Regions from separate parts of the Arthrobacter sp. AG367 genome, predicted to be linked through region 2. Evidence: riboswitches for the same ligand, from Rfam matches in the RefSeq annotation. Region 2 holds a riboswitch; each other region holds the start of a gene.
The links. Region 2 has a riboswitch for thiamine pyrophosphate ahead of FB478_RS07620 (ECF transporter S component). Riboswitches for the same ligand answer to the same signal wherever they lie in the genome.

Region 1: it holds a riboswitch for thiamine pyrophosphate, as region 2 does, so the genes downstream of both, thiD (bifunctional hydroxymethylpyrimidine kinase/phosphomethylpyrimidine kinase) here and FB478_RS07620 (ECF transporter S component) in region 2, are expected to answer to the same signal.
Region 3: it holds a riboswitch for thiamine pyrophosphate, as region 2 does, so the genes downstream of both, thiC (phosphomethylpyrimidine synthase ThiC) here and FB478_RS07620 (ECF transporter S component) in region 2, are expected to answer to the same signal.

What each region holds. Positions count from the first base shown of each region.
Region 1 covers NZ_VIVE01000001.1:794,629-796,884, reverse strand. The annotation lists gene FB478_RS03670 (ribonuclease E/G) at 1-755, shown strand, start outside; TPP riboswitch at 905-1,002, shown strand; gene thiD (bifunctional hydroxymethylpyrimidine kinase/phosphomethylpyrimidine kinase) at 1,010-2,256, shown strand, end outside.
Region 2 covers NZ_VIVE01000002.1:121,852-124,107, reverse strand. The annotation lists gene FB478_RS07625 (ABC transporter ATP-binding protein) at 1-502, opposite strand, end outside; gene FB478_RS07620 (ECF transporter S component) at 502-1,125, opposite strand; TPP riboswitch at 1,192-1,332, opposite strand; gene FB478_RS07615 (heme-degrading domain-containing protein) at 1,418-1,960, shown strand; gene FB478_RS07610 (iron-containing redox enzyme family protein) at 2,121-2,256, shown strand, end outside.
Region 3 covers NZ_VIVE01000001.1:1,075,122-1,077,377, reverse strand. The annotation lists gene thiC (phosphomethylpyrimidine synthase ThiC) at 1-1,238, opposite strand, end outside; TPP riboswitch at 1,234-1,341, opposite strand; gene FB478_RS05055 (amidohydrolase family protein) at 1,421-2,256, shown strand, end outside.

The DNA.
Region 1 (2,256 bases), on a different contig from region 2:
CCCCGGCGCCTGCTGTCCACGTCCACACCGTCCTTCCGGACCCCACAGACGCAGAGCGGCACGCAAAGGCAGAGGCCACCCGGCTTGCCCTGGCGAACATCGCGGCTGCCGCCCATGCGGCCCACCTGCATGACGATGAGGTGGCAGCCACCCGGCAGGCACCGTCCGCCGAGCCTGCGCAGGCCCCTATTGAAGAGAAGCACGACGCCGATGGCCCGGCACGCCCCGCAGCTGTCCTGACCTTCGGCGGCGAGGAAGTCCCGCTTCCCTTCGTGGAGCACGCTGAGGACCAGCATCCCAGGCCCGCCCTCACGCTGGACCGGCTCGCGGAAGCCTTTGCCCACCTCGGCCAGCCGGCTTCCCCCGTGGAGAACGCGCCCGCCAAGGCCGCAGACACGGTGAAGCCGGCCGAACAGTCAGCGCCCAAACAGTCGGTGCCCGAACAGCAGCCCGGCGGGGGAGCGGAGGCGCGTGCCGCCGTGGAAGCTCCGGCGGAAAAGGACTACTCCGACCACACGCTGGAGCAGTCCCGGCAACGCAGGCCGCGGCGCCACCGCGCTGCCAGCCGTGCCCAGGGTGCCGCAAATGAAACCGTTGTCCAGCACCACGAGAACGTCCAGGCGACAGGCGCGGGGCACTCGCACGCAGCCAAGGCCCCGGACACCGCCAAAGCACAGCCCGCTGCGGCGGAGCCCGGCAAGCCGGCAGGGGAACCGATCATCCTCGGCGTCGGCGTCCCCGCCTCGGAGCTCTAAGCCAGGGCGCAGCCAACGCGCCACCCAGGAAGTCCCCGTCGTGCGGACTGTTCCCCCATGAATCCAGGGGGAACAGTCCACGGGCGGGGACTTCCTGCATGCGCGGGTGCTGTCACCTTTCCGCCGGGTACGCCCCAGCGGCTACTCTGGAACCCGACACGGGGTGCCGCGCAGAAGGCCGGCTGAGATCCACACCCGTTGAACCTGTCCGGCTAGTACCGGCGAAGGGATGTCTGTTGTCTTCGACCCTCTCCATGCCCCTGCCCACAGCGTCCGGCGTGGCCCCCGCGCTGCCTGGGGGCCGCGATGTCCCGCGCGTCCTCTCCATTGCAGGCTCCGACCCGTCCGGCGGGGCCGGGATCCAGGCGGACCTCAAAAGCATTGCCGCCCATGGCGGATACGGCATGGCCGCGATCACGGCACTCACGGCGCAAAACACCCGGGGCGTGCAGTCCGTCCACGTCCCGCCGGCCGGCTTCCTGGCCCAGCAGCTGGACGCGGTCAGTGACGACATCAGCATCGACGCCGTCAAGATCGGCATGCTGGGCGACGAGTCGGTGATCCGCACTGTCCGCCAGTGGCTCGGAAAGGCCCGTCCCGCCGTCGTGGTCCTGGACCCCGTCATGGTGGCCACCAGCGGCGACAGGCTGCTGAAGGAATCCGCCGAAGCCGCGCTCCGGGAACTGCTGCCCCTTGCCCACCTCATCACCCCCAACCTTCCCGAGCTCGCGCTGCTGCTGGGCACGGAGCCGGCGAAGGACTGGGACACCGCGCTGGACCAGGGCAGGCGCCTGGCGGAAGCCACCGGAGCCACCGTGCTGGTCAAGGGTGGCCACCTTTCAGGCCTCGACTGCCCGGATGCGCTGGTCAACACTTCGGGCCTCCTGGGGCCGGACGTGGTGGAAGTGCAGGGGAAGCGGGTTTCCACGCGGAACAGCCACGGGACGGGCTGTTCCCTGTCCTCTGCCATGGCAACAGTCCAGGCCCGTTTGGGCAATTGGGAGGCATCACTGCGAACGGTCAAGCCCTGGCTGGCCGGCGCACTTGAGAACTCCGGCCAATTGGAGGTGGGCCAGGGGAACGGCCCCGTACACCACTTCCACCACGTGCGGCCGGTCCTGGAGGAGGGCGGCTTCGCGGCCCGGTTGTGGTCGGAAGCCCAACAGGACCTGGCGGACATCTACGCACTGGACTTCATCCACGGCCTGGCGTCCGGAGACCTTCCGGAGAAGGACTTTGCCTACTACCTGGCGCAGGATGCCCTCTACCTGAACGGCTACTCCAGGGTGCTGGCACGGGCCAGCGCGCTGGCCCCCTCGGAGGCCGAGCAGCTTTTCTGGGCCGGATCCGCGCAGCAGTGCCTTGAGGTGGAATCGGAACTCCACCGCTCGTGGCTCAGCACCCGCCCGGCCCCGAAGGGCCTGGGCCCCGTCACCAAGTCATACGTGGACCACCTCACGGCAGCGTCGGCGTCGGGCAGCTATGCCGTCCTCGCCGCCGC
Region 2 (2,256 bases):
CCAGGCGCTGCTTTTGCCCGCCGGACAGGGCCGACGTCGGGTGGTCCAGCGGCAGGTGGGACAGTCCGACGTCGGCGAGCGCCTCGTGCACGCGCGCCCAGATTGCTTCTCGTGGGACGGAAAGGTTTTCGGCACCGAAGGCGACGTCGTCCCCCACCCGCGACAGGACCACCTGCGTCTCGGGGTCCTGCTGCATAAGTCCGGCGCGCCCGCGCTGGGCGCGGGGCACGGCGCCGTCAACCAGCAGCGAACCCGACTCGTCGGCGTCCCCCGCCTCGCCGCCGTCGTCGTTGATGTCCCCCAGCACCCCTGCGAGCGCGTGCAGGAGCGTGGACTTCCCGGCGCCCGAGGGGCCGAGCAGGAGCACCCGCTCCCCCGGGCTGATGTCCAGGTCAAGCGCATGGACGGCAGGCTTGGCCCTGCCGGCGTGCCGCCACCCCCAGCCCCGGGCTGTGACGGCGGCAGGGCGGACGGTGCCGCCGTCACGCTGGGCTGGTGCCATCAGGAGAAGACAGGCTCCGTGGCGGCCTTGCGCGAAGCGAAGGAGCTCAGCACGCCGGTACGCGCCAGGCCGCGGGTGGCCAGCCAGGACAGGGCGCCGGCGAGAATGGCGCCGGAGAGGGTGGTCAGCACGATGTACGCCAGCTTGTCCGCACCGGAGTAGGCGATGTTCCAGCCCCACGGTGCGAATGAGTCATTCAGTCCGCAGAAGAATCCAGCCGCGGCGCCTGCCAGCAGGGAGACGGGCAGGTTGAACTTGCGGTAGACGAAGATGGCGAAGATGATTTCCGCGCCGAGGCCCTGGATGAAGCCGGAGAAGAGGACCGAGGCACCGTACTGGGAACCCATGAGGAGTTCCCCGGTGGCGGCCACGGTTTCACAGAACAGGGCGGCCCCGGGCTTGCGGATGATCAGCATTCCCAGCACGCCGGGAATCATCCAGCCGCCCGCCAGCAGCCCGGTCAGGGGCGGGTAGGCGGCATTCATGGGGGCAGAAAGCGCGGCTGCTCCCTGGTCCCACGCCCAAAAAATGACGCCGCCCGCGATGGCCACCAGCGCGGCGACCACGATGTCCACGACGCGCCAGGACTTACTGGTGGTCTTCTTGATTGCTGCAGTACTCATGTGATCCTCCTGGGAAACAGGAGGGGAAAGTGGACCCGGCTGACGGCTGTTGCCGTGCAGCCGCGGCACTTTGAGAACTCGACTCCCTTGCGCCGGTACTAACCGGATCAGGTTCGAGGGTCTGCGGCTGTCCGCACTCTCAGCGCCCACCTGCGGTGCCCGGCTTGTGCCAGGATGTCCGACGGCGGCGCTCCCCTGTCGTTATTAGTGGTGCTTTTGGATGGGTAAGGCTTTTTGAACTGCCCTTCCGGGCGTGGTCAAGTTTACACCTGGCGGGGGTAGATTGAGGGCCATGAGCGCCATTCCACCGGATGTGACCGGATTCGATCCTGATTCCGCCGACGCCCAGCTGGAGGGGTCGCTGGAAGCGTCGATCGCCCGCATCGAAGCGGAGGTCCGGGAGCTCCAGTTCCCCGGCTTTTCGCTGGATGACGCGTTGAACCTGGGCCTGCTCCTGGTGGAGCTGGGCAAGGAGCGGTCCCTTCCCATCGCCATCGACATCACCAAGGGCGAGCAGGTCCTGTTCCACGTCGCGCTCCCGGGCGCCACGCCGGACAACGGGCACTGGATCCGCGCCAAGCAGCGCACTGCCGCCCGGTACGAGGTGCCGTCACTTTTGGTGGGGCTGCGGGGCCGGCTGGGCGGCGGCCGGATCGAGGACAACGCCTGGTTCGATCAATCCCGGTATGCAGCCCATGGCGGCGCCTTTCCGATCTACGTCACCGGCGTGGGCGCCGTGGCCACGGTGACCGTCTCCGGGTTGCCGCAGCTGCAGGACCATGACCTTGTGGTTGAGGCGCTGCGCGACATCCTGGGGTCGTCGCTGCGGGATTAGGCGCCGGGGGACCTGCCGCCAACAGGAAGCCTGCTTAGCTTTTATTAGTAATCATGCTTACTATATTGGTTCGCGGGTTTCGAGGAGGACAGGGCATGGGAGTCACCATGGGCGGTCCCGCGTTCGTTCCCGTCACCAGCGCGGCAGACCAAGGAGCACCATGAGAATCCCGGAATCCAGAGGCCCCCTCAGCAACGCCCTGTTCGCACTCCTTGCGCAGGCTCCGGCCGAAGCCGGGACGGGGCTGGACGGGCTGTACCACCTGGCGGCACGGCAGGTGGCCGGCACTAGTGACA
Region 3 (2,256 bases), on a different contig from region 2:
AGGTGGAAGGGAACGTGGCCGGGCCCCTCCACCATGACCTGCACGTCGTACTCCCACGCGCGCTGGGTGAGCTCGGCGAGCGTGTCCAGTTCCGCGAACTGGGCGGCGTCGTTGGCGTCCGCCGTCGAACCGGGGCGCAAACCGTCGCCCAGGGAGAAGGCAACGTCGTACTTCGCGAAGATCCCGCACAGCTCATCGAAGTGCGTGTAGAGGAAGTTCTCCTGGTGGTGGGCCAGGCACCAGCCGGCCATGATGGAGCCGCCGCGGGACACAATGCCCGTCACCCGGTTGGCGGTCAGCGGGACATAGCGAAGCAGCACGCCGGCGTGGATGGTCATGTAGTCCACGCCCTGCTCGCATTGTTCAATGACGGTGTCCCGGAAGATTTCCCAGGTCAGCGCGTTGGCCTCGCCGTTGACTTTCTCCAGGGCCTGGTAGATCGGCACGGTGCCGATCGGGACGGGGGAGTTGCGGATGATCCATTCCCGCGTGGTGTGGATGTCGTCGCCGGTGGACAGGTCCATAACGGTGTCGGCACCCCATTGCGTGGCCCACTGGAGCTTGTCCACCTCCTCCGCGATGGAACTCGTCACGGCCGAGTTTCCGATGTTGGCGTTGATCTTCACCAGGAAGGCCTTGCCGATGATCATCGGTTCGGACTCCGGATGGTTGATGTTGTTCGGAATGATGGCGCGGCCGGCGGCCAGTTCGCTCCGGACCAGTTCCACATCGCAGTTCTCGCGCAGCGCCACGAAGCGCATCTCCTGCGTGATGACGCCCTGCCGGGCATAGTGCATCTGGGTCACCGTCCGGCCGTCGACGGCGCGGCGGGGCACCGGCTGCGCGCCCTTCCACTCCGCGGAGGCGGCGCCGCGGCGGACGGCCGAGCGGCCGTCGTCGAGCAGGTTGCGTTCCCTGCCGCTGTAGGCCTCGGTGTCTCCGCGCGCCACGATCCACTCCGCGCGGAAGGGCTCCAGGCCGCGGACGGGGTCGCTTCCCGGCCCCGCCGTCCGGTAGGTCCGGAACGGTGCGTTCGGCTGGCCGTTGGGCGATGGCTCCAGGGCAATTTCCGTGACGGGTACCCGGATGCCGGACCCGGCGTCGTCGATATAGGCCAGCGAATGCGACGCCAGGGACCGGGTCACTTCGGACTGGTTCACCTGGGGCGTGGAGCCGGCTCCGGAACCCCCGGTGGACGGCAGGTGGGCAGGGTTCAACTGGGTGTTTTGCGTACTCAAGGGAATACTCACTTCCTTCGCCGGCATTACCCGGACAGGTTCAACGGTCGCAGGCTGCGTCAGCCCGATCTCAGCCCCTGCAAGGGCTCCCGTGTGGTCAGAGAAGAAGCTACCACAGGCCCCCGGAAGGGCGGTGTCACATTTGCGGGTGCTAGCCTGACCGGGCATCGAAAGGAAGCCCGATGGCAGACATCATCTACTTTCGCGGACCCGTCCTGGCCGCACCGGACCGGGTACGCCATGGACTCTGGTCGGTGGACGGCAAGCTCACGTTCAGCCGGCCCGCTGCCCCTCCGGCGCGGGAACTCGACGGCTGGGTGCTGCCGGGGTTCGTCGACGCCCACTGCCACATCGGCCTGGGTCCCGACGGCCCGGTGGAACCCGCCATTGCCCGGGAGCAGGCGCTGGCTGACCTCAACGCCGGAACCCTGCTGGTCCGCGACGCCGGCTCACCTGCCGATACCCGCTGGATGCAGGGCGGCCGGGACTTCCCGGTACTGATCCGTGCAGGACGGCATGTGGCCCGCACACGCCGCTACCTGCGCGGCTTCGCGGCGGAGGTCGAACCCGACGGGCTCGTGGAGGCCGTGCGGAAGCAAGCGCGCGACGGCGACGGCTGGGTCAAACTGGTGGGCGACTGGATCGACCGGAGCGCCGGCGACCTTGCGCCCTCCTTTCCTGCCGCCGTCGTGCGTGACGCTGTGCAGGCTGCCCATGATGAAGGTGCCCGGGTCACGGCACATTGCTTCGCCGAAGACACCCTGGACCAAATGCTGGACGCCGGCATTGACTGCATTGAGCACGCCACGGGGCTGCTGCCGCGCCACCTGCCCCGGTTCGTGGAGCAGGGCGTACCGATCGTGCCCACCCTCATCAACATCGCCACCTTTCCTGATATCGCGGAGCAGGCGGACGCAAAGTTTCCGCGCTACGCCGCCCACATGCGTGCCCTGTGGGAACGCAGGCTGGAACGGGTGGCGGAGGCCCATGCCGCCGGCGTCCGGATCTTTGCCGGCAC